Regions from separate parts of the Streptomyces sp. NPDC053755 genome, predicted to be linked through region 1. Evidence: riboswitches for the same ligand, from Rfam matches in the RefSeq annotation. Region 1 holds a riboswitch; each other region holds the start of a gene.
What was found. Region 1 has a riboswitch for cobalamin ahead of cobN (cobaltochelatase subunit CobN). Riboswitches for the same ligand answer to the same signal wherever they lie in the genome.
Positions count from the first base shown of each region.

Region 2: it holds a riboswitch for cobalamin, as region 1 does, so the genes downstream of both, AB0K65_RS27170 (ABC transporter substrate-binding protein) here and cobN (cobaltochelatase subunit CobN) in region 1, are expected to answer to the same signal.
Region 3: it holds a riboswitch for cobalamin, as region 1 does, so the genes downstream of both, AB0K65_RS25540 (energy-coupling factor ABC transporter permease) here and cobN (cobaltochelatase subunit CobN) in region 1, are expected to answer to the same signal.

Region 1 is NZ_JBFASK010000001.1:287,373-296,973, forward strand. Features, by position in the region: gene cobN (cobaltochelatase subunit CobN) at 1-1,546, opposite strand, end outside; cobalamin riboswitch at 1,581-1,726, opposite strand; gene cobG (precorrin-3B synthase) at 1,767-3,116, shown strand; gene AB0K65_RS01280 (precorrin-8X methylmutase) at 3,131-3,766, shown strand; gene AB0K65_RS01285 (precorrin-2 C(20)-methyltransferase) at 3,763-5,247, shown strand; gene AB0K65_RS01290 (serine hydrolase) at 5,219-6,781, opposite strand; gene AB0K65_RS01295 (cobalt-precorrin-6A reductase) at 6,903-7,631, opposite strand; gene AB0K65_RS01300 (cobalt-precorrin-5B (C(1))-methyltransferase) at 7,644-8,780, shown strand; gene AB0K65_RS01305 (hypothetical protein) at 9,015-9,601, opposite strand, start outside.
Region 2 is NZ_JBFASK010000036.1:34,472-44,072, reverse strand. Features, by position in the region: gene AB0K65_RS27200 (DNRLRE domain-containing protein) at 1-367, opposite strand, end outside; gene AB0K65_RS27195 (hypothetical protein) at 700-858, opposite strand; gene AB0K65_RS27190 (SsgA family sporulation/cell division regulator) at 978-1,400, opposite strand; gene AB0K65_RS27185 (hypothetical protein) at 1,768-2,418, shown strand; gene AB0K65_RS27180 (ABC transporter ATP-binding protein) at 2,546-3,355, opposite strand; gene AB0K65_RS27175 (iron ABC transporter permease) at 3,352-4,509, opposite strand; gene AB0K65_RS27170 (ABC transporter substrate-binding protein) at 4,527-5,510, opposite strand; cobalamin riboswitch at 5,657-5,840, opposite strand; gene AB0K65_RS27165 (methyltransferase domain-containing protein) at 5,984-6,622, shown strand; gene AB0K65_RS27160 (hypothetical protein) at 6,763-8,082, shown strand; gene AB0K65_RS27155 (hypothetical protein) at 8,171-8,635, shown strand; partial or broken gene AB0K65_RS27150 (cation:proton antiporter) at 8,700-8,970, opposite strand; partial or broken gene AB0K65_RS27145 (potassium transporter TrkA) at 8,985-9,254, opposite strand; gene AB0K65_RS27140 (DUF6215 domain-containing protein) at 9,486-9,601, shown strand, end outside.
Region 3 is NZ_JBFASK010000031.1:44,710-54,310, reverse strand. Features, by position in the region: gene AB0K65_RS25570 (trypsin-like serine protease) at 1-284, opposite strand, end outside; gene AB0K65_RS25565 (hypothetical protein) at 499-1,020, opposite strand; gene AB0K65_RS25560 (ALF repeat-containing protein) at 1,687-5,016, shown strand; gene dhaK (dihydroxyacetone kinase subunit DhaK) at 5,302-6,294, shown strand; gene dhaL (dihydroxyacetone kinase subunit DhaL) at 6,456-7,031, shown strand; gene AB0K65_RS25545 (PTS fructose transporter subunit IIA) at 7,028-7,435, shown strand; cobalamin riboswitch at 7,479-7,719, shown strand; gene AB0K65_RS25540 (energy-coupling factor ABC transporter permease) at 7,748-8,446, shown strand; gene AB0K65_RS25535 (energy-coupling factor ABC transporter substrate-binding protein) at 8,446-8,787, shown strand; gene cbiQ (cobalt ECF transporter T component CbiQ) at 8,794-9,543, shown strand; gene AB0K65_RS25525 (ATP-binding cassette domain-containing protein) at 9,540-9,601, shown strand, end outside.

The DNA.
Region 1 (9,601 bases):
AGCCGCCGTCCTCGGCGCGGGCGGCGATCCAGCGGTAGGCGGCGAGGTAGTGGTGGGACGGCGGAAGATCGGGATCGTGGTAGATCGCGATCGGGTTCTCGCCGAAGCCGCGCGGCGGCTGGATGAGGATCAGCAGGTTCCCGCGCCGCAGGGCCGCGAGGACGATGTCGCCCTCCGGGTTGCGGGAGCGGTCCAGGAACATCTCGCCGGGCGCCGGGCCCCAGTGCTCCTCGACGTGGCGGCGCAGCTCCTCGGGCAGGGTCGCGTACCAGCGCTTGTAGTCGGCCGCCGGGATGCGGACGGGGTTGCGGGCGAGCTGCTCCTCCGTCAGCCAGTCCCGGTCGTGGCCGCCGGCCTCGATCAGGGCGTAGATCAGCTCGTCGCCGTCGCCGGAGACCAGACCGGGGATCTCGTCCTCGGGCCCGAAGTCGTACCCCTCCTCGCGCAGGCGCCGCAGCAGCGCCACGGCGGAGGCGGGGGTGTCGAGACCGACCGCGTTGCCGATCCGGGAGTGCTTGGTCGGGTACGCGGAGAGGACCAGGGCGAGCTTCTTCTCGGCGTTCGGGATGTGCCGCAGGCGGGCGTGGCGGACGGCGATCCCGGCGACGCGGGCCGCGCGCTCGGCGTCGGCGACGTACGCGGGCAGGCCGTCCTCGTCGATCTCCTTGAAGGAGAACGGGACGGTGATCAGCCGGCCGTCGAACTCGGGGACGGCGACCTGGCCGGCGGCGTCCAGCGGGGAGAGCCCCTCGTCGCTCTCCTCCCAGGCCGCGCGCGAGCCGGTGAGGCAGAGCGCCTGGAGGATCGGCACGTCGAGGGCGGCGAGCGCGCCGGCGTCCCAGGCCTCCTCGTCCCCGCCCGCCTGGGCCTCGGCGGGCTTGGTGCCGCCGGCCGCGAGGACGGTGGTGACGATCGCGTCGGCGCCGCGCAGCCGGTCGAGCAGCTCGGGCTCGGGAGCGCGCAGGGAGGCGACGTACAGCGGGAGCGGGCGGGCGCCGGCGTCCTCGAGGGCGTCGCACAGGGCGCCGATGAAGGCGGTGTTTCCGCTCATGTGGTGGGCGCGGTAGTAGAGCACGGCGACCGTGGGGCCGTCGGCGTTCCCCGGCTCGCGCTCCAGGGGCCCCCAGGTGGGGGCGGCGGCCGGGGCCTCGAAGCCGTGGCCGGTGAGCAGCACGGTGTCGGCGAGGAACCGGGCGAGCTGCTCCAGGTTGTCCGGGCCGCCGTGCGCCAGGTAGGCGTGGGCCTCGGTGGCCACGCCGATGGGGACCGTGGAGGCCTCCATGAGCTGCGCGTCGGGGGCCTGTTCGCCGCTGAGGACGACCACGGGACGGGCCTGGCCCTCGGCGAGGAGGGCGTCCAGTCCGTCCTCCCACGCGCGCAGCCCGCCGAGGAGGCGGACGACGACGAGGTCGGTGTCGTCGAGGAGGCCCGGCAGCTCGTCGAGGCCGAGGCGGGAGGGGTTGGCGAACCGGTAGGCGACCGGGCCGCCGGCCGCGCGGGCGCTGAGCAGGTCGGTGTCGGAGTGCGACAGCAACAGAATTCGCATGCGAGCGCAGGCCTTCCTCGGGGTTGTCCGCGCCCCGGGTGGTCGTGTGGACGGCGGGAGTTCCTGACTCACCCGGCCCCCGTTTCCGGGACGGGCTCACAGTGGCGGGACCGCGCCGGAATCTCACCGGGCTTCCTCCCCGGGGTCCTGGGACCCCATGCCGTCTGCATAGTAGATCCTGCGCGCGGCGGCCCGAAGGGTCGGCCGGATCCTCGTGGGTATGCTCGCCGCCATGCCGCCCACCCCACCCACAACGCCCAACCAGGGCGAACCTCTCATACGGGACCGTGGCGATGCCTGCCCCGGGGCGCTGCGACTGCACCCCGCCGACGACGGCCGCCTGGCGCGATTGCGCCTGCCCGCGGGAAAGTTGACGGCACGTCAGGTGCGGTGTCTGGCCCTGGCCGCGGACGAGCTGGGCGACGGCCGGATCAGCGTCACCTCACGGGGGAACGTGGAGCTGCGCGGCCTCGGCGAGGACTGCGGGGCGGCCCTCGCCGGGCTGCTGGCCCCGGCCGGACTGCTGCCCTCCGTGACCCACGAGCGCGTCCGGAACATCGTCGCCTCACCCCTGGCCGGAGTCGACGGAAACGGCTGCCAGGACGTGCAGTTGTGGGCGCGCGAGCTGGACGCCCTGCTGTGCTCGCGGGACTGGACGACGGCGCTTTCCGGTCGTTTTCTCTTCGCCCTGGACGACGGGCGCGACGACGTCGGCGGACTCGGCGCGGATGTGACGTTGTTCTCAACGTCCGGGCACTCCTCCGCCCTCTCCGCGCCGCCCGCGACCTCGTCACGGGCCTCCGGATCCGGCGCGCTGCTGCGGGTCGCCGGGTGCCGGGTCTTCCGGGTCGCGGCCGCCGACGCGCCCCGCGCCGCCCTCGCGGCCGCCGACGCCTTCCTGGCCGCCGCCCGCGAGGCCGGCACGGGCGCCTGGCGTGTGCGCGAACTCCCCGAGGGCGTCGCGCCGGACCTCGCGGCCGCGCTCGACCGCGCGGGCGTCCCGGCCGCACCCGTGGGGCCGGACGCTCCCGGCGCGGCGGGTCCGGACAGCGGCGGCGCGGCCCCGCTCCCCGGCGTCCACGCCCACCCCCTGACCGGGAAGCACGCCGTCGCCGTCGCCGTCCCGCTCGGCCGCCTCACCTCCGCGCAGCTGCGCGCCCTCGCTCCCGACGACGGCGACGACGGCGAGCTGCGGCTCACTCCGTGGCGCGGAGCCGTCGTGACCGGCCTCGCCGACCGCGCGGCCGCCGGGGCGCGGCTCGACGCCCTCGCCGAGGCCGGACTGATCACCCGCGCCGGCTCCCCGTGGCTCGGCGTGGGCGCGTGCACCGGACGGCCCGGGTGCGCCAAGTCGCTCGCCGACGTCCGGGCGGACGCGACCCCCGGCCACGGCGCGGGCGGGCTCCCCGTCCACTTCTCCGGCTGCGCACGGCGCTGCGGCCACCCCAAGGGCACCTGGGTCGACGTCGTCGCCACCGGCGACGGAACGTACGAGGTCGACGGCGTCCCCACCCCGAGAACGCAACTGGCGGCCGCTGTGGCGACAGCCCGTACACCCACCACGAGATGAGCGAGAGCAACAGGATGTTCGACTACGAGAAGGACGGCGCGGAGATCTACCGCCAGTCCTTTGCCACGATCCGCGCCGAGGCGGATCTCGCGGGTCTGCCCGCCGACGTCAGCCAGGTCGCGGTCCGGATGATCCACGCCTGCGGCATGGTCGACCTCGTCCGTGACCTCGCCTACTCGCCCGAGGTCGTCTCGCGCGCCCGCGCCGCCCTGCGCGCCGGCGCGCCGATCCTCTGCGACGCGCAGATGGTGGCCAGCGGGGTGACCCGCAAGCGGCTGCCCGCCGACAACGACGTGGTCTGCACCCTCTCCGACCCCTCCGTGCCCGCCCTCGCCGCCGAACTCGGCACGACCCGCAGCGCGGCGGCCCTGGAGCTGTGGCGCGACCGCCTCGAAGGCTCGGTCGTCGCCATCGGCAACGCGCCCACCGCCCTCTTCCGCCTCCTGGAGATGATCGAGCAGGGCGCCGGCCGCCCGGCGGCCGTCCTCGGCATACCGGTCGGCTTCATCGGCGCCGCCGAGTCCAAGGACGCGCTGGCCGCGCACGCCTCCGGCGTCGACCACCTCGTCGTCCGGGGACGGCGCGGCGGCAGCGCCATGACGGCCGCCGCCGTCAACGCGATCGCGACCGAGGCGGAGATCCAGGCATGAGCGGCAAGCTGTACGGGGTCGGGCTCGGCCCCGGCGACCCGAACCTGATGACCGTCGCCGCCGTGAGGGCCATCGCGGCCGCCGACGTGATCGCGTACCACTCGGCCCGCCACGGCCGGTCCATCGCCCGCTCCATCGCGGCCGAGCACATCCGCGAGGACCACGTCGAGGAGCGGCTGATGTACCCGCTCACCGTGGAGACCACCGACCATCCCGGCGGCTACCGGGGCGCGCTCGACGACTTCTACGAAGAGGCGTCGGCACGGCTCGCCGCCCACCTGGACGCGGGCCGCACGGTCGCCGTCCTCGCCGAGGGGGACCCGCTCTTCTACGGCTCGTACCAGCACATGCACAAGCGTCTTGCACACCGCTACGACACGACGGTCATCCCCGGCGTGACCTCGGTGAGCGCCGCCGCCGCCCGGCTCGGCGAGCCGCTGTGCGAGGCGGAGGAGGTCCTGACGATCATCCCCGGCACGCTGCCGGAGGACGAGCTGACGGCCCGGCTCGCGGGCACCGACTCGGCGGTCGTGATGAAGCTGGGGCGGACCTTCCCGACCGTGCGGCGCGCCCTGGAGCGGGCCGGCCGGCTCGACGACGCGCGATACGTCGAGCGGGCGTTCATGGCCGGCGAGCGGACGGCGACGCTGGCCGAGGTCGACCCGGCCTCGGTCCCCTACTTCTCGGTGGCCGTGCTGCCCTCCCGCATCGATCAGGAGGCGCCCGTACGCGAACGGGGCGAGGTCGTCGTCGTCGGCACCGGCCCGGCGGGCGCGCCCTGGCTGACGCCGGAGTCGCGCGGCGCGCTGGTCAACGCCGACGACCTGGTCGGCTACACCACCTACGTCGACCGGGTGCCGGTCCTGCGGCCGGGCCAGCGGCGCCACGGGTCCGACAACAAGGTCGAGTCCGAGCGGGCCGAGTTCGCCCTCGACCTGGCGCGGCGCGGGCGGCGGGTCGCGGTCGTCTCCGGCGGCGATCCGGGCGTCTTCGCGATGGCCACGGCGGTCCTGGAGGTGGCGTCCGAACCGCGCTACGCGGACGTGCCCGTGCGCGTCCTGCCCGGGGTCACCGCGGCCAACGCGGCGGCCGCGGCGGCGGGCGCCCCGCTGGGCCACGACTACGCCACGATCTCCCTGTCCGACCGCCTCAAGCCCTGGGACGTCATCGCCGAACGACTGCGCGCCGCGGCGGGGGCGGACCTGGTCCTCGCCCTCTACAACCCGGGGTCGAAGTCCCGTACGCACCAGGTGGCGGCCGCCCGTGACCTGCTGCTCGAACTCCGCTCGCCCGAGACGCCGGTGGTCGTGGCGCGGGACGTGGGCGGGCCCGAGCAGTCGGTGCGGGTGGTGACCCTGAAGACGCTGGAGCCGTCGGAGGTCGACATGCGCACGCTGCTGCTGATCGGCTCCTCGCAGACCCGGGCCGTCGAGCGCGGCGACGGCCGGACCATCACCTGGACGCCCCGCCGCTACGGGTGAAGGTCCCCAGGCCCTCCGTGTTCAGGTACTCGACGGTGAAGGACCTGCCGTCCGGGGTGAAGGTGACCCCGGTGAGCCCGACGGCGTTCTCGCCGGCGGTGGGGAAGCTGAACGTGTCGCCGGCGTAGTGGGTGAGCCGGTACGTCTGGGGCTCCGGCCCCAGACGGAGCGTCAGGGCGCCGTCGGCGCCGGCGACGACCTCGGCCCGGCCGTAGTAGTCGTTCCCGTACGTGCCCGCGTAGGTCTCCGGCGCCTTCGCGGGCGCGGCACCGGACGGCGGGTGGGCGTAGTCGGTCTTCGAACGGCCCGCGTCCGCCTCCTGCTGGTACAGCGCGTCGACGAGCGGGATCCAGTCGCGGCTGACCTCGCCGGTCTGCGCGATGTCGAAGAAGTCGAGGGCGACGGCGTCGGCGACGCCGACCGGTGCGGTGTTGGTCAGGACGACGATGCCGAGCCGCTCGCCGGGCAGCATCGTGACGTTCGTGTGCGCGCCCTCGGCGAAGGCTCCCGTGTGGGAGAGCCTGAGCCGGCCCTGGTCGTCGTAGCTCACGTTCCAGCCGAGGCCGTAGAAACCGGTCCGGGCGGCCGGGGCGTGGGGCGGGTTCGACACCGACTCGGGCCAGTGGGTGCGTTCCAGGGCCTCGGCGTCGATGATCCGCCGGCCGTCCAGCGTGCCGTTGGCGAGCTGGAGCCGCATCCAGGTGGCCATGTCACGGGCCGTGGAGCTGACGCCGCCGGCGGGAGCCTGGGCGTCCGGGTCCCTGACGAACTCCGGCTTCCAGACGCCGTCCACCTCCACGTGGCCGTAGGCGCGGTCGGGGGCCTTCGCGAAGTCCTCGAAGCGCGAGCTGGTGGAGTCCATGCCGGCCGGCTTGTAGAGGGTGTCGGCGGCCAGCTTCTCCCAGGGCACGCCCTTCTCGTCGGCGACGGCCTGGGCGGCCGCCGTCAGGCCGAAGTTGGTGTAGGCGTAGCTCGCGCGGAACGGGGCCAGGGGCTCGTGGCGCAGGTGGGACAGGATGTACGCGCGGTCGTAGCCGAGGTCCTCCAGGAGGTCTCCCGCGTGGTCGGGCAGGCCGCTGCGGTGGGAGAAGAGGTCCGCGACCGTCACGTGCGAGGTCACCCACGGGTCCTTGAGCCGGAAGCCCGGCACGTGCGGGGCGACGGGCATGGTCCAGCCGTCGGTGCCCACGGCCCCGGAGACGATGGTCGAGGCGATCGGCTTGGAGACGGACGCGAGCTGGAAGACGGTGTCGGCGCCGACGGCCGCCTTCTCGCCGGCCTTCCGCACGCCGTACCCCTTCAGGTGCAGCACCTCGCCGTCGTGGACGACGGCGACGGCGACGCCCGGTACGCCGGTGCGTTTCATGGCCGCCTCGACGACTCCGTCGAGCCGGTCGACGGCGCGTTCCACGTCCGCCCGGTCGAGCTGGGCGGGCGGCTGGGGCGGGGGCGGCGACGGGCCGGGCGCGACGAGTCCCGCTCCGCCGAGCAGCCCGACGAGCCCCGCGCCGAGAAGGCCACGGACGTTTCCCATGCCTCTCATTGAACGACGAGGACCGGTCTTTGTCGCCCGGGGGACGAACCGCCCGGCGCGGGGCCGGCTGCGCGTCCCGGCGCGCCCGTGCGAACGGCGGCGGAACCCCGGCCCGGACCGCTCAGCGGCGTCCGCGGACCCAGTCCGCGGCCTCCTCCGGGGTCGTGGCGACCGGGACGCCGTCCGGTACGGGCGGGCGGCGGACGACGACCACCGGGATGCCCGCCTCCCGCGCGGCACGGAGCTTCGGGGCGGTCGCCGCGCCACCGCTGTCCTTCGTGACGAGGACGTCGACGCGATGGCGGCGCAGCACCTCCCGCTCCCCTTCGAGCGTGAAGGGCCCCCGGTCCAGAAGGACTTCGGCACGGTCCGGCATCGGGGCGTCGGGCGCGTCCACGGACCGTACGAGGAACCACTGCGGGCAGCCGGCGAACGCGGCCAGCCCCATCCGTCCCGTCGTCAGGAACACCCGCTCCCCGAGGCCGTCCAGGGCGGCGGCCGCCTCCTCCAGGGAGGCGACGGAGCGCCAGTCGTCGCCCGCCACCGGGACCCAGCCGGGACGCCGCAGCGCGAGCAGGGGAACATGGGCGGTGGCGGCCGCCCGGGCCGCGTTGAAACTCATGGTCCGCGCGAAGGGATGGGTGGCGTCGATGACCGCGTCCACACCGTGCGCGCGCAGCCAGTCGGCCAGCCCCTCGGCACCGCCGAACCCGCCGATCCGCACCTCTCCCTCCGGCAGCCGCGGCCGCGCGACCCGTCCGGCGAGGGAGCTGGTGACCCGGACCTCGGAGTGGAGCGCCGCGGCCAGGGCGCGGGCCTCGGTCGTGCCCCCGAGGATGAGTACGTGCATGGGAGTCCGTTCATGAGTTCCGGCGGCGGGCGCGAGGCCCAACTCAAGCACACGGGTCTGCGCCCCGGATGGACGACCGGTGCCTGCGCGACGGCGGCGACCACGGCCGCTTACACGGCGCTGCTGGGCGGCGACTTCCCGGACCCGGTGACGATCACGCTCCCGAAGGGCGGGCGTCCGGCGTTCGCTCTCGCCGCCGAGGAGCGCGGCCGCGACCACGCCATGGCGGGGATCGTGAAGGACGCGGGCGACGACCCGGACGTGACCCACGGCGCGCTGGTCCGCTCGACGGTACGGATCCTCCCGCCCGGCTCCGGCGTCGTGTTCCGCGCCGGACCCGGCGTCGGCACCGTCACGCTTCCCGGCCTGCCCCTGGAGGTCGGGGAACCGGCGATCAACCCCGTCCCGCGCCGGATGATGCGCGAGCACGTGGCCGAGGTCGCCGCCGCGCACGGCGCCCCCGGCGACGTCGAGATCACCGTCTCGATCGACCACGGCGAGGAGATCGCCCGCTCCACCTGGAACCCCCGGATCGGCATCCTCGGCGGGCTGTCCGTCCTCGGGACGACCGGCGTCGTCGTGCCGTACTCCTGCTCGGCCTGGATCGACTCCATCCGCCGCGGCGTCGACGTCGCCCGCGCGGCGGGCCTCACCCATGTGGCGGGCTGCACGGGCTCCACCTCCGAGCGGACCGTGACGACGCTCTACGACCTGCCGGAGATCGCCCTGCTCGACATGGGCGACTTCGCGGGCGCCGTCCTGAAGTACGTCCGCCGCCACCCCGTGGACCGGCTGACGGTGTGCGGCGGCTTCGCCAAGCTCTCCAAGCTGGCGGCCGGCCATCTCGACCTGCACTCGGCCCGTTCGCAGGTCGACAAGCCGTTCCTCGCGGACCTGGCCCGCGCGGGCGGCGCCCCGGAGTCCCTCGCGGACCGGATCGCCTCGGCGAACACGGGCCTGGAGGCCCTGCGCCTCTGCGAGGCCGCCGCCGTGCCCCTCGGCGACCTGGTGGCGTCCCGGGCCCGGGACGAGGCACTGGCGGTCCTCCGGGGCGCGCCGGTCGCGGTCGACGTGGTCTGCATCGACCGGGCGGGTACGGTCGTGGGCCGCTCGGACGTCAGGGGTCCGCGGGGCCCGGGCGGGGTGTAGCCCGCCGGAGGGCCTGAGGGGCCGCACGGGGCCGGGGCCCGCGCGGACCAGAGGGCCCGAACCGCGCACGGTGACCCGGCCGCACGGCCGGGCGGGGTGCAGCCCGCCCTACGGGCCTGAGGGCCGCACGAGGCCGGGGCCCGCGCGGACCGCAGGACGGGACGGGGCCGCGGGGCCCGAGGGATCCGGCCCGGACACGGTGACCCGGCCGCACGGGGCCGGGGCTCGTCGGGGTCAACGGGCGCGTGGGTAGCCGGTCTCCGTGATGTCCTCGGCGAGGCCGGCCAGCGTCACCCGGGGATTCAGGGCGGCGACCAGATCGTCGGTGAGCGGGCGCAGGGCGAGCACGTGCCGGACGGCGTCGGGGTCGACGGGGAGTTCGAAGTACTCACCGGCCCACCGCGCGTACGCCTCCGCCGAGCGGTCGACCAGGAGGCCGAAGAGGAAGTCCGTGTCGTCCGTGTCCCGGCCGGAGGCGCCACCGGCCGAGGCGGCCCCGAGGGAGGCCGCCCCCACCTGCCAGGCGCTGTCCCCCGTCAGCCGCCACAGGCAGACCGTGACGAGCGGTTCGCCGTCCGGGTGGGCGAACGCCGGCTCCTCCACGTACGCCCGGAAGGCGTCCGGCACCCGCGCGACCGCGCGCCGCCCGCCGCTGCCGATCTCGTGGGCGAAGCCCCGCAGGTACACCCCGGCGGGGGACATGACGAGCGAGTACTCGTCGCCCTGCCCGTCGCGCATCGAGGCCATCTCCTCCGTCGGCGACCAGTGCGCGTCGAAGGAGTGGTAGCGGTCCTCCCACTCAGGGCTGAGCACCGCGTCCA
Region 2 (9,601 bases), on a different contig from region 1:
CCGCGAGCGTGGTGTCGATGTCCTGCCAGGTGTCGCCGCGCTTGACGCGGACCGGCGCGGCGTAGACGGCCGTCTGCATCTGACCGTCGGGCAGCACGTAGGTCGCCGAGGTCTCGGTGCGCGCCGAGAGGACCTCGATCCTGCGCTTCTGCAACCGAGCCATCAGCCGGGCGGACGCCTCGTCCTGGGCCGCGGCGGGGCCCTGCGCGGCCGCCGCGGCGGGGCGCGCGGTGGGCTGCTGCGAACTCAAGGCGACGGCCTGGCCGGTGGTGGCGACGACCACGGCCGTCTCGGCGGCCAGGACGGCGGCGACCGCGCCGGCTATCAGGCGTAACCGCTGCCGGGTCGATCTGCGTGTCCTCGCCATCGGGGGTCTGTTGGGCACAATCCCTCCCACATCTTGTCTGTGCCACGTCAGTTCGTACGGCAGACAGATTTGCGGATCACCCCACGCCCGTCTCCCCGCGGAAGGAAACCTTCATAACCTTCAGAGGTTCTCTTGAGCCTTCGCGTCCTCCCGGCCGGAATCGAGTGGCCGGAGATGAGCGGTCGGGCGGGGGGAAGGCCCGGAGGGGGCGATCGGGCGGGTGGGAGGCAGGGGACGGGAGGGCCGGCCGGCTGGCCCGGGACGAGCGGCCTGCGTTCTCGGGGGCAGAGCGGGCCGGTCCCTCGGACCGATTCACCGCGCCACGGCGGTGGTCAGCTGGTCAGCCTCGCCGTATGCGAAGAGGACTGCTCGGCAGCGGAGACGTCGCCCGTGCGCCGGCCCACGGCTGGAGCGCCGTCGGCCACGACGTACTGCTCGGCTCCCGGCGGGCCGAGGGCCGATCGGAAGGAGGGCTCCCCGTGGCGGGTCATGGACTCGACCGTGAGGTCCGCCCCGGACAGCCTCGGCGCCCCCCCCGTCCTCCCCGTCAAGGTGGTCACCCGGCCCTCTGCCCAGGCGCCGTCCCAGGCGGCGAGGGCGCGGCCGCCCTTCACCCGGCGAGGACGTCGAGGAACGGCTTCCAGTCGATGTGATCGCTCTCGGTGCCGGCCGGCACGAGGGTGTACGAGGTGCTCAACCAGCGCAGCACGTGACCGCGTTCGAAGGTGATGAGGGCGCAGGCGGAGGGTGCGCCCAGGCGTAGCACGACCTGGTCGTAGGGGGCGGGGCGGATGTGCACCTCGCCGATGCCGGTGGGCTTGTCGGTACCGGTGAAGAGCATGTCCCGCTCCAGGTTCCACACCACGTCGCCCGTGGGGGTGTGCAGGGTGAGCTGGAGGGTGAAGGGCGAGCGGGAGCGGTAGCGGACGGTGGTCGGAAGGGGGACGCGGCAGGACTCGGCGACCAGGTGGGCCGTCGCCTTCCACTTGATCTCACGGCTGGGCGGCGGAACGGGCGAACCGGTCTCGGGCATGGGGGGCTCCAGCGTCGGGGGCGCCACCCCGGGACGGTGGCGCATCAAGCTCCGGTTACCCCGCAGACCGTGATCACGCCTCGATCCTGTGAGGCTACGGAGAAGGAGGTGTCGAGATCTTGTACGGAGCGTCAATCCCGAACGGCCTGATCATTCGTTCGAGGGTCGGCTCTTCGTATGATCGACGGCCGGGTGGGTCTGACGGGCCGACAACGGCCGTGCTCGGCCGCGGCGGTGACACCGCCGCTCCGGGCCGTGTCCGGAACGCCTCGCCCGGGCTGCGGACTCCGCCCGAAGAGCGGGGGCGGATACCTTCCGGACACTCCGCGGGGTCCGGATGTCAGTGCGGGTTGGCACGATGGTGATCATGAGTCACAACATCGCGTACTCCACCGCCGACAAGGCCCACGTCCTCGCCTTCCTGGGCAGCAACGGCGATCTCACGGCGGACCAGTCCCGCGTCCTCGACGGCATCCGCACCTACGCCCGGGCACACCAGGATTCCCTCGACGCCCAGGGCGTCGACTGGGGGCTGTCCATCCCCGACGCCCTCGACCACCTCCTCGCCGGGCACACGAACTCGGACGCGGACTGCGCGGGCAACGCCTACCACGCGGCGATGCAGCACATCATCGACCGCAACGCCTCCGACCCCTCCCACCTGGGCACCTACTCCAAGCCCTCGACGTTCTTCGGCCTGGTGGACGACGAGATGCGCCGACTCGGCGTGCCCGCCGACCTCCTGCCCCACGGGTACCTCTACGGCGGGCTGCCCGACGAGTTCCCCTTCCTTCCGTACGCGATGGACGGATACCCCGCCATCGGGCACCTGCCGCTGGCGAAGACCAAGGCGGCCGCCGACGCCTACCGCTCGGTCCTGGACCGGATGGACCCGGACTTCCGCTACGACGTCCGGGAACTGATAGAGAAGCTGGACTTCGAGCACGACGAGTGGCAGACGGCCACGAAGAACGTCGACTGGTACACCCAGGACACACTCTTCTTCAAGCTCACCTGACCGGCCCGGGGTGCCGTGCGTCCCGGCGTCGGCCGGGACGCACGCCCGGCGCCCCGGGTGCGGAGCCGCGGCGGGTGCGGCGGCGGTCGTGGCGCTGCGGATCGCCCACGGGACGGCGACGCCCTGCTCAGCGCCGCTCCGACGCAGGGGCGGGCAGGTCGGCCTCCCCGGGCAGGAAGGTCACCTGCGGCGCTCCCGTGCGCGGGTGGACGGTGACCTCGGCCGTCACCCCGTACACCCGCCGCAGCAGGTCCGGGGTGAGCACCTCCGCGGGCGTGCCCGTGGCGGTGACCGCTCCCTCACGCAGGACGTAGAGGCGGTCGCAGTAGAAGGCGGCGAGGTTCAGGTCGTGGAGGGCGACCAGGACCGTGGCCGGGAGCCGGCGCACGAGACCCAGCACCTCCAGCTGGTGGCGGATGTCCAGGTGGTTGGTCGGCTCGTCCATGACCAGCAGGGCGGGCTGCTGGGCCAGTGCGCGGGCGATGAGCACGCGCTGGCGTTCGCCGCCGGACAGCCGGTCGAAGGAGCGGTCGGCCAGTTCGGCGGCGTCCACCGATTCCAGCGCCGACCCGACGATCCGGGCGTCCTCCCCGGTGTCGCCGTCGAAGAGCCGCTTGTGCGGCGTGCGTCCCATGGAGACCACGTCCCGCACGGTCAGGTCGAAGTCCGCACCGCTCTCCTGCACCACGGCGGCCAGCGTTCGGGCGAGCCGCCGGACCGGCATCGACCGGACCTCCGTGCCGTCCACCCGCACGCTCCCGCCCTCCGGGCGCAGCACGCGGTAGACGGCCCGCAGGAGGCTGGACTTGCCACTGCCGTTGGGCCCGACGAGGCCGATCACCTCGCCGGGCCGGGCGGTCAGCGAGACGTCCCGTACGAGCCGGCGCGCCCCCGCCGCGAGCGTGACGCCCTCGACGACGAGTTCGGCCGCCGTCACGGCGCTCCCCGGTCGGCCGTGCGCCGGGCGTCCCGGCGCATGAGCCACAGGAAGAACGGGCCCCCGCACAGCGCCGTGAGGACACCGACGGGAATCTCCATCGGCGCCGCGATCGTCCGCGCCGCGATGTCCGCCCAGACCAGGAACACGGCTCCGCCCAGGGCTGCCGTCGGCAGCACCCGGCGGTGGTCGCCGCCGACGAAGAGCCGCACGGTGTGCGGCATCATCAGCCCCACGAACCCGATCGGCCCGGCGGCCGCCACCAGGACCCCGGTGACCAGCGAGAGCAGCACGAATGTGCGGGCCCGGAACCGGGCCACGTCGAGTCCCATCGTCGCGGCCGCCTCCTCACCCGCCAGCAGCAGGTTCAGCGAACGGGCCCGCGTCAGCAGGACCGCGATGCCCAGCGCGAGCGCGGCGCCCGGCAGCCACAGGGTGCCCCACTGGACACCGCCCAGCCCCCCGAGGGTCCAGGCGAGGACGGCCCGTGCCTCGTTGCCCCGGTCGCTGGTCAGCAGCAGGACGTCCATGACCGCCGTGAGGACGGAGGCGAACGCCACCCCCGACAGCACCAGGCGCACCGAGGTGATCCGGCCGCCGGACCGGGCCGTGGTGTACACGAGCAGGAGGGTCAGCAGGGCGCCGGCGAACGCGGCGGCCGACAGGGAGACCGGTCCGAAGAGGCTCACCCCGAAGACGATCACCGCGACGGCGCCCAGCGAGGCGCCCGAGGACACCCCCAGGAGGTACGGCTCCGCGAGGGGATTGCGCACGAGGGCCTGCATGGCGGTTCCCACCACCGCGAGCCCGGCGCCCGTCACCGCCCCCAGCAGCACGCGCGGGGCCCGCACGTCGAGCACGATGGTCTCGCGCGCCGACGACCAGGTGGGCTCCGACCAGTCGGCGAAGAGGGCGTGCGTCACGATGCCCCAGACCTGGCCGGGAGGCACGTGCACCGAGCCGACGGCCATGCCGGCCGTCATCGACGCCAGGAGCACGACCGCCAGGACGGCGAGGGCGACCGGGAAGGCGCGGCGGCGGGCCCCGGCCCCCCGGTGCGGGGCCGTGCCCCGCGCGGAGGCGCCCGGGGCGCCTGGATCCGCGGGCCGGGCGGGGGCGCCGGGGGAGACGGGGACGGAATCGGCGGCGGACACGGCGTCGGCCGGGGCCGTCACCGGAAGCGCTCGGGATGCAGCCCGCGGGCGAGGTCCTCCACCGCGTACGGCGCGCGGACCCCGACCAGGGTCGCGGTCAGCGGCAGCACCACGAAGCGCTTGTTCCGTACCGCCGGCACCTCGGCGAGGGCCGGCTGTGACAGCAGGAACTCCTTCTTCCGCTCGACGCTGTCCGCCCCCGCGTAGTCGTAGATGGCGATGACCTCCGGCTTGCGGGCGACGACCTGTTCCCAGGAGACGTCACCGAAGACGTCGTCCAGGTCGGCGAAGACGTTGGCGCCTCCGGCGAGCCGGATGACCTCGGTGCCGAGGCTCTTGCCCCCCGCGGTGAACGCGGACTTGTCGCCGCTGTCGTACACGAAGACGGGGACGGAGGGCGCGCCCTCGACGGCCTCCGTCGTCTTCGCGACGCGGCCCCGGAGGTCGGCCACCAGCGCGTCGGCGCGCTCCGGAACGCCGAAGAGCGAGCCGATCGCGCGGATCTCGTCGTACGTGTCCGTCATCGACACCTTCTTCTTCCCGCAGTACTCGCGGTTGAGATAGGTGTCGATGCCGGCGTCGGCGAACGCCTTCCGCGAGCGTCCCTCGTTCTCGGAGAACGCGCTGGCGTAGCCGCCGTAGACGAAGTCCGGTTCCGCGTCGAGGACGGACTCGAACGACGGCTCCTTCCTGGCCAGTTCCGGGATCGCCGCGAAGTCCTTCCGGAAAGCGGGCAGGACGTCCGAGTCGGGGAACGCCGTGCCGACCATCCGGTTCTTCAGCCCGAGGGCCAGCATCAGCTCCGCGGGGTGCTGGTGGATCGTCACCACCCGGGAGGGTGGCTTGTCGTACGTGGTGCGCGTACCGCAGTTGTCGACGGTGACGGGGAAGCCCTTGGCGGCCGGTGCGGGGCCCTTCGGGCCGGAGGCCGTGGACGGCGAGGTGCCGCAGCCGGTGAGCAGGACTCCCGACAGGGCGAGGGCCAGGGCCGCGGCGCGCACGGAGCGGCGTCGCGGACGGGCGGCCGGACGCCGGCGCGGGGTGGGGCATGTGCCGGGCGTACGAGGCGCCCCGGAGATGAGGGGCGTGCCGGGCACGCGGGACGTGCTGGGGTACAAGAAAAGCCTCCTGGGGAGTCCGCGCTCCTCGGATCGGGCCCGCGACAGGCCAGTTTCCTGACTCCCGGATCGGCGTACACCCCAGCCTTCCCACGCGTGCGCTCAGTGGCGTCTCGACGGGTGCACTCCCCGGTCACAGTGGCGGGACCGTGCCGGATTCGCACCGGCTTCCTGTCTCCCGTCGCGGTGATGACCAGGTGATCCTACGGTTCCGCGCGAGCGGAACGGAAGCGGGCACGCCCCGGGCCCCGCCGCGTAGTTGCCGAATCGGCAAGCATGTTTGACGTTTTTCCGCGCCTTGGCGACTCTGGGCCCAGGTGCCGCCGGCACTGCGCGACCATCCCGAAGGAGCCTTCATGCCGACCTCGCAGCCCACCGATCCGACGGAGTTCTGGGAAGAGCGCTACAGCACCAGCGCCCGCGTCTGGAGCGGCGACCCGAACCCGCTCCTCGTCCGTGAGGCGGCCGGCCTGGAGCCGGGCACCGCCCTGGACCTGGGCTGCGGTGAGGGAGGTGACGTGCTGTGGCTGGCCTCGCGCGGATGGCGGGTGACCGGCGTGGACATCTCCGCCACCGCCCTCGAGCGGGCGGCGGCCCACGCCGCCGAGGCGGGTCTCGCCGACCGCGTGGCCTTCGAGCGGCACGAACTCGGAGTGACCTTCCCCAAGGGCGAGTTCGGTCTGGTGAGCGCCCAGTTCCTCCAGTCGCCCGTCGCCCTGGACCAGGAGGGCGTGCTCAGGTCGGCCGCCGAAGCGGTCGCGCCGGGCGGCACCCTCCTCATCGCGATGCACGCCGCGTGGCCCTCCTGGATGGAGGAGCACGAGTACCCGTTCGACGCCGATTTCCCCACGCTCGAAGGCGTGCTCGCGATGCTCGACCTGTCGCACCCCTGGCGGGTGGACACCCTGGAGGGTGTGGAGCGCGCCCTGTCCTCGCCCGACGGCAGGTCCGGAACCCGGGTGGACAACGTGTGGCGGCTGACCCGTACCGCCTGAAACGAGCCGCCTGACCAGCCGCCCGGTCGGTGCGGCCCTCCCCACCCCGGCTCGCGCGCCGTCGCGAGGGGCGGCTCGGCCCCTCGCACACCTGTGTGATCATGACGGGTCGGGTCCGGACAGGACCCAGGGGAGGGAACATGGCGTACACGGACACCAACGGCATCGACCTGTCCGGCGTGACGGGCAGGCTGCTCCAGACCGTGGACCTGGTGAAGAACCCGGCTCCGCAGGCCATCGCGACGGACACCGTCAACGGGCACGTCTTCGTGCTCCAGGTGGAGAGCTCGGCCACGGCGTCGGCGGGCAACATGTACCTCAACCGCATCGACCGGCAGACCGGAGTGCGTACGGGCTCGATGCAGCTGAAGGGCTTCGGGCACGGTCTCGCCATGGGCGTGGAACCGGTCGGCGCCGACAGCCACGTCTGGACCGAGGTCGGCCCGCTCCATGTCACGAGCGGGGGCACGGCCTTCGGCAAGGCCGTCACGCGGTTCCGGTTCGAGGACGGGGCGGTGCTCGACGGAGCCGCGATCCCGCAGGAGCGGAAGTTCACCGCGCCCGGCAGCACCGCCGGCACCGGGCCTTCGACCGACCCGGTGAACGGCCTCCTGACGGTGATGTACCACCAGGGCGGCGAGCGCCGCTTCACGCGCTACGACCTGACCGGCGCCGCCGCCGGCGACTGGGCACCGGTGGGCCCGACGTTCACGGTGCCCGCCGGAGAGGACACCACCCCCGCGGTGCCGTCGCCCTACCCGCTGGAGCCGAAGCTCACCTTCCAGGGGTTCGCGAGCCTCGGTGACGTCCTGTACGTGTACCAGTGGGCGCCGTACGACAAGGACAAGGACCCGGCCCTTCCCAGCGAGTTCCCGGGGATCACGTTCCTCACCTCGTACTCGTGGACGACGGGACAGCGGCTCGACCGGCAGGTGGTCACGGGCGCCGACGGCCTCACGCGGCGGGAACCCGAGGGGCTCGCCGTCGAGGTCGACCCGGCGACGGGGGAGACACGCCTGCTGTTCGGGTTCAGCAACACCACGCCGGGCAGCGAGTTCGCCCGCGACGTCACGATCGGCTGGTACCCGACCAGGCCGGCCGTGGACGGGATCAAGGTGCTGTCGGACTGGGAGGACCTCGTCCTCGAAGCCGGGACCGCCCCGGGCGCCCAGCGCCCGCGCGGCCGCCTGATCGCCATGGCCGGCACCACCCACCTCCAGCTGCGCGGCACCCTGACCTGCTTTCCCGGCCTGACGGCGGACGGCAAGGTCGCCACGCTGCCGCACCGGCTGCGCCCCACCCGGCCGGCCCGCCAGAACGTGCCGCGGAACAACTTCCACGGGCGCTGCGTCTGCCGCGTCGAGGCGGACGTCCACGGCGCGCTCTGGGCGTACGGCGCCACCGCCGACAACGCCATCACGTGGATCGACCTCGACGGCGTCTCGGTCGCCTGGCGATGACGGCACGCCGTCCCGGTCGCCCACGGCCCCGGGCCGTCGCCGCCCCGCCCCCTCGCCGCCCCGTCCTACCCGATCCGGAGGATCGCGCATGAACCGCCCCACCACCAGCCGCCGTTCCCTGCTCGGAGCGGTGCTGGCCGCCCCGGCCGTCGCCGTCGGCACCCCGCTGCTGTCCGCCTCACCCGCCGCCGCGGCGGACGTACCGGAAGGGTGTCAGCTCCTGGTCGACTGGACGGACCTCACGCTCGCCCCGGGCGTCGTGGCCGAGGCGCCCGCGCAGGCACGGGTCATCCGGCTCGCGGGCACCGAGTACCTGCAACTGCGCGGCACGGTCACCTGCTCCTTCACCGGCGACGCCCAGCTGGGCACCCTGCCCGCCACGATCCGCCCGCCGAAGCTGACCCGCGGGATCTGCCCCCGCAACAACTACCAGGGCGTCAACGCCGTCCGCGTCGAGGCCAACACCCTGGGCGTCGTGACGGTCTTCGGGCCGCAGACGACCAACAAGGTCACCTGGATCCAGCTGGACAGCTTCTCTTCCGTCCTCCTCTGACCGAGCGGGACGACGACGGACCGGATCCGCGTGCCTCACCCCGCGCTTCCGGTCCGTCGCTCGCTCATGTCCTGCCGACGGGTCCCGCGTCGTCCACCGGCTCCAGCGCCTCCGAGAGGGTCTGGGCCCGGTCCGGCGTCGGCGTAGGGCCGGGGGTGCTCCCGCGGCGGCGCCCGGTGAGGTAGGTGGCGACCGGTCCGGTGTAGCGGGGCGTGAGCGGGCCGAGGATGACCAGGACGAGAGCGTACGCGGTGGCCAGGGGGCCGAGCGCGGGCTCGAATGCCCGCCGTCACGGCCAGGCCCGCGATCACGATGGAGAACTCGCCCCGGGCCACCGGGGTGGGCGCGTCCGTTCCGTCACCAGCCCGAGGCCGGTGGTGGACGGCAGGTTGGGGCTGTGGTGCGCGGGCATCAGCGCGTCGACCGGGGCCTCCGCCTCACGACCGGTCGGTCTTCACGGACAGCGCGCACTCGTCCGGATCGTCCTGCGGTGCGCGTCGAGCGTCCGTGCGCCGTCGCGGTGGGCGATCACCGAAAGGCGCCGGTGCTCGCGGGTGGTGAGGTCGTAGCGGACCCCGAAACCGGGTAGCGGGGTCCGGCTGAGGCGAGGAGCGGGCACGGAGAACCCCCAGGTCAGTGGTGTCGTAGTGGCGCGGAAGGCGCGGCTCCGCCCCCCCGTCGCCACCCTGAGGGCCGGGGATCCGCCCGCATCCCGGGCACGTGGGAGGAAGGTCGCGGAGGGCCGGAGCGGCGCCGTGCCGGAAAGGCCTTGGTGCGCCGGATGATCACGGGTTAAGGTCCGCGGGCACGTGGCGGGGAACCACGGCGGGAATCACGGCGGGTGGGGGACATGGCCGAGGACATCGACGCGCTTCCGAGAGGCGCGGGCGCGTGGGGGCAGGCCGTCATGGCCCTGGGAATGGTGGCCGTGCTGGCCCTCGCCGTGGGTGTGGGGCACGTGTGGGA
Region 3 (9,601 bases), on a different contig from region 1:
CGGGCGGGCTTTCCGGCGGGCACGGCCTCGCCGGGCTGTTCGGCGAAGCAGCTGGCGGCGGTGGCCAGCCAGAGCTCGTCCACCAGGGTCGCGGTGCAGCCGCGGTTGTCGGGCCACTCGCCGACCGTCAGCTGGACGGTGTGCGCGAGCGTGGCGGCGGTGGCGGGGGCGCCGACGGCGGCCTGAGCGGTGCCGGCGAGGCCGGTGACCGCGAGGGGGGCGGAGAGGAGGGCCGCGCCGAGGGCGGCGCGTATGGAGGGTCTTGCGGTGTGCTGACGCTTCATGTCACTTCCTGGAAGCAGGGCTGGGAGCTGTGGGGCGGGGACGTCTCGCGTCCGGGCCGGGGGCGGGCGGGCCGGCTCGGCGGCCGGTCCGGCGGTCCTGTCCCGCGGCGGGGCCGGCGGCCGGTTCCGCGGCGGGGCCGGCGGCCGGTTCCGCGGCGGCATCGGCGTGTCGCCGTCCTCCGGGCGCGGGTCGCCTTCTGGGCGGTGTCGACGCCTACTTGGTGGTGCGGATCTCCATGAGCATGAAGTCGCGGGCCTGCGGGTCGACGCTCTCACCGACCGGGGTCCAGGTGTTCTTCCTGATGTCGAAGGACTTCTCCTCGTCGCCGACGGTCATGTCGACTTCCGTGGAGTAGGTGTTGCCCTTGATCGAGTAGACGGACGGGAGCTCCAGGGCGAGGTAGCCCCGGGTGCCCGTGACCTTGAAGCAGAACCGCTCCTCGTCCTGCCGCGTCCAGACCTCCAGCAGGTCGGCGGCGCTGCCGCACTCGGCGAGGAGGATGTGACCGTCGCCGCGCTTCAGGACGATGTTCTTCTCGGCAAGGATCTTGTCGGCGTTCGGGTAGCCGAAGTCCTCGACGGCGTAGCCCGGGCCTTCCTCGGCGACGGCCTTCATCGCGACGGCGTCCGTGGCGTCCGCGTTCGCGGTGGGTCCGCCGGCGGTCGCCAGCCAAGCCAGGGCGCCCGCGGCGGTGGCCACGGCCACTGTGCGGACGAGTGTTCTGAGTGCCTTCATGCCTGTTCCAGTCGTCGGTTCCGGTCCTGCCCGGAAGAGGTGTGCCGTACTGATGTGAAGGCTCGTGTCCAGCCAACCGGAGACGCGCCCATGGCATCTCGATGGCGTAAAGCCCCCGACTTCGAGCCGGATCCTAACCGAACACCGGGCCCGCAAATCAAGTCCGCGAAAACAAGCATGACGTGCCGTCAATGGAATGCGGGAACTTCCGGCTCACGCGAAGTGCGGAGGCCGAAGCGTGCCAGGAGGGCGGTTACGCGCCCCTCGATGACGCGATCAGAGAACCCGCCACGCGTGACCTGCCTCACATCCACCCCGAGGTAACGCCGTTCGTTTCACTGCGACTTGCCGCTTTATCGCCCGATTCGCGAGTCATGTTTCAGCCATGAGGTGGCTTGTTCAAGCGCCGGTAATAAACGGAAGTTGATTGCTCATCAACTAGCGTCTGGTCATTGCCGCGCGTGCCACGTAAGGTCATGCCGCGCGCCCCTCGGGTCTTGCATGTCTGCCATGGCCCGACGAATAAGAACGCGATTCACACTTGCTGTCCTGGCTCGGGCCGCACTGTTTTGCGGGCGTGCCAGGCGTCGAAAGCGAAGGACCGTTTTGGACACCACCTATTGGAGTAGACGGCGCGTTCTCGGCGCCATTGCGGCCACGACTGCCGTGGTCACCACGTCCAGCCTCGTCCTCAATCCCGTGGCCGCGTGGGCCGATACGCCGCCCGTCGGCGACGACGACGGCGACCCGTTCCTGCTGCCGGACACCGACCGGGCGAAGGTCGTCAAGGAGTGGATGCTCGGCGGCCAGGCCGTACGTGCCGCCGCCGCCGCGGCGCTGACCGGCTCCGACGCCGACGTACAGAACTTCCTGAACGTCAGGCTCGCCATCGAGACCGCCGAGGATAACCGCGCGACCGTCATGAGCGGCCTCGCGGTGGGTGGCAAGGGCACCAGGCGAGAGGCCACGGCGGCGATCAACGGCGGCGACGCCGCCATCTCCGCGTATCTCGCGGGCGGCTTCAGAGCCGCCATCATGGAAGACCTCAGGGTGGCCACCGCCACGGTGATGGGCCGGGGCGGCAAGGGAGTGAACCGCGCGGGCGACGCCGCCCTGAACGACGGCTCCCAGGCGGCCCTCGAGAAGTTCCTGACGGAGGGCCAGTACAGCGCGCGGCTGCAGGACATGCGCGTCGAGGTCTCCCGGATGCTGGTGCAGGCGGGTCCGGAGGTGCAGAAGTACGCCGACCGCGCGCTGTCCGGCACCGAGTCCGACGTCGAGTGGTTCCTCGAGACCGGGCAGCACATCGCCCGTGCCCGTGACCAGGAACGCGCGACGATCGAGGAGCTCGTCGCCGTCGTCACCCGCGAGGGCAACAAGGCCGACGCGAAGACGAAGGAGGCCGAGGAGGCCTCCGCACGTGCCGTCGAAGCCGCGAGCAAGGCCCGGGAGGCCGCCGAGAAGGCGGCCTCCGAGGCCCAGCAGGCGCAGGACGACGTCGCCAAGGCCGGCAAGGCGGCGCGCAGGGCCGGGGACGCGGCCAGGGGAGCGGCCGACGCCGCCCGAGTCGCGATCAACGCCTCGCACGCCGCCGTCCAGGCGTCGCGCCGCGCCTCGTACGCCGCCGCGGCCGCGAGTCAGGCCGCCGCCAACGCGGGATCCGCCGCCGCCCGCGCCTACCAGGCCGCCATCGCCGCTTCCAGGGACGCGACCCAGTCGGGCTGGGCCAAGGAAGCCGCCGTCGCCGCCCGGAACGCCGCGGCCAGGGCGCGCGACGCGGCCGCGGCCGCCGACCACGCCGCCAACGCCTCGCGGGCCTCTGCGGGAGCGGGGGCCGCCGCCGCGTCCGCGGCACGGAACGCCGCGGCCGCCGCCAAGGCCTCGACGGATGCCGCCGCGGCGTCGGGCGCCGCCCAGTCGCAGGCCGCGGAGGCCAAGCGGCAGGCGCAGATCGCCTCCACGAACGCCACGATCGCCACCAACGCCGCCGGCACGGCGCAGGCTCTGGCCAACGCGTCGGCGGCGGCCGCCCGGACCGCGCGCGACGCCGCCAACAGCGCGGCCGCGCATGCCGAGAAGGCCGCGGACGCCGCCGAGTGGGCCGTGCAGTACGCGGGCCAGGCCGTGGACTACGCCAACAAGTCCACGCAGTTCGCCAACGAGGCCACCACGGCCGCGAACAACGCCACCGAAGCGGTCGTCAAGGCGGTCGAGGTGGAGAAGGCCGCGCGCGAGGCCGAGTGGCAGCGGCTGGACGAGGACATGCAGCGCGCGATCGAGGAGGTCCGCCTTCTCGCGCAGATCGAGGCCGAGGAGAGGGCCGAGACGGAGCGGAAGCGGACCCAGGCGGAGCAGACCGTCCAGGCCACGAAGGACCTCGTCGCCCAGGCCGAGGCCGCGCTGAAGGCCGGGGACGCCACCGGCGCCGCCGCGCTCGGGCGCAAGGCCGCCCTCGCCCTGATGGAGTCCAAGGGCAGCTGGTCCCAGGAGGCCGCCCGGTTCGCCCTGGCGGGCACGGACTCCGAGGTGCACGCGTGGATCGAGGTCGACCGCCGGATCGCTCAGCGGCAGGACGACCGGGAGACCACCCTCTACATCGCCAGGACCTCTCCCCCGGCGGTCGCCTTCGCCGCGACCGCGGCGCTGGAGAGCACCGACCCGGATGCCGTGGCGACGTTCCTCGCCACCGGAGCGATGCAGGCCGCCGCGACGGACAACCGCGTCGCGGTCAACCGCGTCCTGGCCGAGAATCCCGGGCGCGCGGTGACGGCGGCGGCGCACGCGGCGCTGGACGCCGGGACCGCGCAGGCGCTGTACGACTTCCTCGCCGTGGAGCTCGAGAAGGCGCTGCGCGAGGACGACGCGGTGGCCACCTCCACCCTCCTGCACACCGGTGGGAACTACACCAAGGCCCATGCCCAGGTCGCGATGGAGGGCCCGGCGTGGATGCGTCGCAACTTCGTCGCCACGGCGCAGTACGACTCCGCCGAGCTCGATCACGACTCCTCCTCGCACATCGCCGCCATGCAGGGCGCGATCGCCGCGGCGGCCAAGATCGCGCACAAGGCGCAGGAGGACGCCGCCCGTGCCCAGGAGGCGGCGGCCAAGGCCCGAAACGCGGCCGCCGAGGCGTTGCAGTGGGCCGACAGGGCCCAGCAGTCTGCGGCGCAGGCGGCTACCGCGGCGCAGCAGGCGAACGTACTGGCGAACAACGCCGAGCAGTCCGCGAAGGAGGCGCAGGCCTCCGCCGACAAGGCCAGGTACGCGGCCTCCAACGCGCGCATCGCCGCACGCTCGGCGAACTTCGCGGCCAGCCGTGCGCTCGCCTCGGCCCGCAGCGCGATCGCGTCCGCCAACTCCGCTCAGGCCTCGGCCGCCCGCGCCCGTGCCTCGGAGTGGCAGGCCAACCAGAACGCCGAGGCCGCGGCGACGGCCGCGAGCCAGGCCTGGCAGATCGAGGGCGAGAAGCGAAAGGCCGAGGTCGCCGCGAGGGCCCGGGAGGCCGCCGTCGAGGCCCAGGCGGCCAAGCAGGCCGGGGTCAACCAGTGCAACGTCGCCGACTACGACTCCGTCAAGAGCGAACCGGAGTTGGGCAGCGCGAAGTGGTGGGCCGAGTACACCCACTCGGCCGCCGTGGTCGCCGGCTTCGCGGGCGTCGGCGTGGGGCTCATCGGTATCGGCGTCGGCCTCTTCCACCCTCCGGCCGGCGCGCTCATCGTGGCCGCGGGCTTCGGGATCGGTGTCGGCGCCGCCATCCTCGACGTGACCAGCGCGGTCTTCTACGGGGTCGGCTACGGCTGGAAGAGCAAGGAGTTCAAGAAGCAGGCCGCGATCGCGGGTCTGAGCGCCCTGATGCTCGGCCAGTCCCGGTGGATCCACGGCGCCGCGCACCTCTCCAAGAAGGGCGCCCACGCGCTCCACGAGGTCTCCCAGGTGGCGCAGGAGGCGGTGTCGCCGATCGTCAGCTGGCTGAGCGGCAAGAAGAAGAAGCACTGACGCTCCGAGCGCGGGCGGCGGCTCGCGCGGAAGGCGCCTGATCCGGCACGTGCCCGGGTCAGGCGCCTTTCCGGCATGCCCGGCACCCGGTTTCCGGGAAGGACACGGCACCGCGCCCGGTCACGGGAGACGGGACGCGGGTCGTCCCCCGGGGTGGTGCGGCGACGGGCCTCGGAGGCAGGCACGAGGCGGTACGGCAGGTGATGGGGGCCGCGCGCCTGGGGAAGGGTGACGGGGGAAGGACACAGCCGGAACCGCACCGTCGAGCGCTGCCAGGAGAGAGCCATGAGAATGCTGATCAACGTCCCGGAGACCGTGGTCGCCGACGCGCTGCGGGGCATGGCGGCCGCGCATCCCGAGCTCGTCGTGGACGTCGAGAACCGTGTGGTCCTGCGGCGGGACGCGCCGGTCGCCGGGCAGGTCGCCCTGGTGTCCGGGGGCGGGTCCGGGCACGAGCCGTTGCACGCGGGTTTCGTGGGGCCGGGGATGCTGGCGGCGGCGTGCCCGGGCGAGGTCTTCACGTCACCCGTGCCGGACCAGATGGTGCGGGCCGCCGCCGCGGTGGACAGCGGGGCGGGGGTGCTGTTCGTCGTCAAGAACTACACCGGGGACGTGCTCAACTTCGAGATGGCCGCCGAGCTCGCCGAGGACGAGGGCATCCAGGTCGCCCGGGTCCTGGTCGACGACGACGTGGCCGTGACGGACGGCCTCTCCACCGCCGGGCGGCGCGGGACGGGTGCGACGCTCTTCGTGGAGAAGATCGCGGGAGCCGCCGCCGAGGAGGGCGCTCCGCTGGAGCGCGTCGAGGCCCTCGCCCGGCGGGTGAACGGGCGGTCGCGCTCCTTCGGCGTGGCGCTGAGCTCCTGCACGACACCCGCGAAGGGCAGCCCCACCTTCGACCTGCCGCAGGGCGAGCTGGAGTTGGGGATCGGCATCCACGGCGAGCCGGGGCGGGAGCGGCGCGCGATGATGACCTCGCGGGAGATCGCGGACTTCGCCGTCGATGCCGTACTGGACGACCTGCGGCCGTCGGGTCCCGTCCTCGCGCTGGTCAACGGCATGGGGGCCACGCCGCTGCTCGAGCTGTACGGGTTCAACGCCGAGGTGCAGCGGGTGCTCGGCGAGCGCCGGATCCCGGTCGCCCGGACCCTCGTCGGGAACTACGTGACCTCCCTCGACATGGCCGGCTGCTCGGTGACGCTCTGCGAGGCCGACGAGGAACTGCTACGCCTGTGGGACGCGCCCGTGCGGACGGCTGCCCTGCGCTGGGGCCGGTGAGAAGGAGAGTGCCCGAAGTGACCGGACCGACCGAGCCGACCGCTGGACCCGTACCGAACGCACCGACCGGCCCCGGCAGCGCCGCCGCGGCACGCGCGTCGGCCGACGCCGCCCGACCGCCGGCGGCCCACGGGGCCGACGCGCTCGACGCCGCGTTCTTCCTGCAGTGGCTGGCGATCGCCGCGGCCGCCGTCGACCGGGAGGCGGACCGACTGACCGATCTCGACTCCGCGATCGGCGACGCCGACCACGGAGCCAACCTCAGGCGGGGTTTCGCCGCCGTGACGGACCTCCTGGAGAAGGAACCCCCCGCGACGCCGGGAGGCGTGCTCACCACCGCGGGGCGACAGCTGATCTCCACCGTCGGCGGCGCCTCGGGGCCGCTGTACGGGACGCTCCTGCGCCGTACCGGCAAGGCGCTCGGCGAGGCCCCGACCGTGACGCGCGAGGCGTTCGCCGAAGCGCTGGCGGCCGGGGTCGCCGCCGTCGCGCAGCTCGGTGGGGCGCACGTCGGCGACAAGACGATGCTGGACGCGCTCGTCCCGGCGGCCGAGGCCCTGCGCGAGTCCTTCGAGGCGGCCCGGACGGCGGCCGAGGAGGGCGCGCTGGCCACCGTGCCCCTCCGGGCGCGCAAAGGCCGCGCCGGCTATCTGGGCGAGCGCTCGATCGGGCACCAGGACCCGGGTGCCGCCTCGTCCGCGCTGCTGGTCGCCGCCCTCGCGGAGGTGGCCCCGTGACCGGCGGCCGGGTCGGCATCGTCCTCGTCTCGCACAGCGCCGCCGTGGCCTCGGCCGTCGCCGAACTCGCCAGGGGACTCTCCGGTGGCGGCGCCACCGCGCCGATCCTGCCCGCAGGAGGGACCCCGGACGGCGGTCTCGGCACCAGCTCCGCGCTGATCGCCGAGGCCGCGAAGGCGGTCGACCAGGGCGCCGGTGTCGCCCTGCTGGTCGACCTGGGCAGCGCCGTGCTGACCGTCAAGGCGCTCCTCGCCGACGGCGACGAACTTCCGGAGGGGGCGCGGCTCGTGGACGCGCCCTTCGTCGAGGGGGCGATCGCCGCGCTCGTCACGGCCACGGCCGGCGGGGATCTGGCCGCCGTGGAGGCGGCGGCCGCGGAGGCGTACACGTACCGAAAGGAGTGAGAGAGGGCGCGAGAGACTCGTCACACACCGTCCGCACGGGCCTCCGTGTTGTGATGCGCCTGGTCAACCCACTAATGTCACAGCGCCTTGGTGTACGGGAAACCGGTGCGGTACCGGTGCGGCCCTCGCCACTGTGATCGGGAAGTCCGGCTCCACCCTCTGGGGGGCAAGACCCTTCAGGGGAGCCACTGCACCACCGCGGGAGACCGTTGCGGTGTGGGAAGGCGGAGCCGCGACGGCATGACCCGTCAGCCAGGAGACCGGCCAAGGTGCGTTGTCCATCCACGAGGTGCTGGAGAGGGTCTCCCGATCATGCATATAGCCGAGGGCTATCTACCCCCCGTGCACGCGGCCGCCTGGGGCGTCGCGTCCGCCCCCTTCGTCGTCCACGGCGTCCGTGCCCTGACCCGCGAGGTCAAGGCCAATCCCGAGTCCACCCTGCTGCTGGGTGCGTCCGGTGCGTTCACCTTCGTTCTGTCCGCTCTCAAGCTCCCCTCGGTGACGGGGAGTTGCTCCCACCCCACCGGCACGGGGCTGGGGGCGATCCTGTTCCGGCCGCCGGTGATGGCGGTCCTCGGCACGATCACCCTGCTGTTCCAGGCCCTGCTGCTCGCGCACGGCGGGCTCACCACGCTCGGCGCCAACGTCTTCTCGATGGCGATCGTCGGACCCTGGGCCGGGTACGGGGTGTACCGGCTGCTGCGGCGGTTCGACGTGCCGCTGATGGTGAGCGTCTTCTTCGGAGCGTTCGTCGCCGACCTGTCCACGTACTGCGTTACCAGCGTGCAGCTCGCGCTGGCCTTCCCGGACCCGGGAAGCGGCGTCGTGGGCGCGCTCGCCAAGTTCGGCTCCATCTTCGCCGTCACGCAGTTGCCGCTGGCGGTCAGCGAGGGCCTGCTGACGGTGCTCGTGATGCGGCTGCTGACGCAGTCGAGCAAGAGCGACCTGACCCGGCTCGGGGTGCTGCTCCCGGGCGACCGGAAGACCGAGAAGGCGGAGGCGAGCGCGTGATGAGCCGTAACGCGAAGATCAACACGCTGCTGCTGCTCGTCGTGGCCGCCCTGGCCGTGCTCCCGCTGGTGCTGGGGCTCGGGGACCACAAGGAGGAGCCCTTCGCCGGGGCCGACGGCGAGGCGGAGGCGGCGATCACGGAGATCGCTCCCGACTACGAGCCGTGGTTCAGCCCGCTCTACGAGCCCCCGTCCGGCGAGATCGAGTCGGCGCTGTTCTCGCTCCAGGCCGCCCTCGGCGCCGGTGTCCTCGCCTACTACTTCGGGCTGCGCAAGGGCCGCAGGCAGGGCGAGGCCCGGGCCGGGGCCAAGCCGCCGGCGACGCCGTCCGGCGACGAGTAGGCGCGGATGCTGCCGATCGACGCGGCGGCGCACAGCAGTCGCTGGCGCCGCCGTCATCCGTGCGAGAAGGCGGCTCTGGGTTTCGGCCTGACGCTGTGCGCGGTGTGCCTGCCGCCGTGGCCGGGGGCCGTGCTCGTCGCCGCGGCCACCCTCTCGGTGCTCCTCGGTCCGGCCGGTGTCCCGGGACGCCGGCTGTGGCGGGCGTTCCGCGTTCCGCTGGGCTTCTGCGTGACGGGCGCGGTTCCGCTGCTGTTCGAGGTGGGCGGTCCGCGCGGTGTCGTCGCCCTGGCACCGGACGGTCCCGCGCACGCGGGCGAGCTGCTGCTGCGGACCGCGGCCGCCTCCCTGGGGGTGCTGCTGTTCGCGTTCACCACGCCCGTCTCGGACGTGCTTCCCCGGCTGGTCCGGGCGGGGGTGCCGGCCCCCGTCGTGGACGTCGCCCTGGTGATGTACCGGATCAGCTTCCTGCTCCTCGACGCGATGGCGAAGATCCGCCAGGCGCAGACGGCCCGACTGGGGCTGACCACGCGGGCGGCGACCTGGCGCTCGCTCGCCGGACTCGGGGCGACGGCGTTCGTGCGCAGCTTCGACCGGGCGCAGCGCCTGCAGACCGGGCTGGCGGGGCGCGGGTACGACGGGACCCTGCGGGTCCTGGTGCCCGCCGCCCCCGTCTCGCGCCGCTTCCTGGCGGCTACGGCCGGGCTGCTCGTCGGTCTCGTCGCGCTCACCCTCGTACTGGAAAGGTCCCTGCCGTGAGTCTTCGTTCCCCTGTCGTGGAGCTGGTGAGGGCGGGCTTCGCCTACGAGGACGGGCC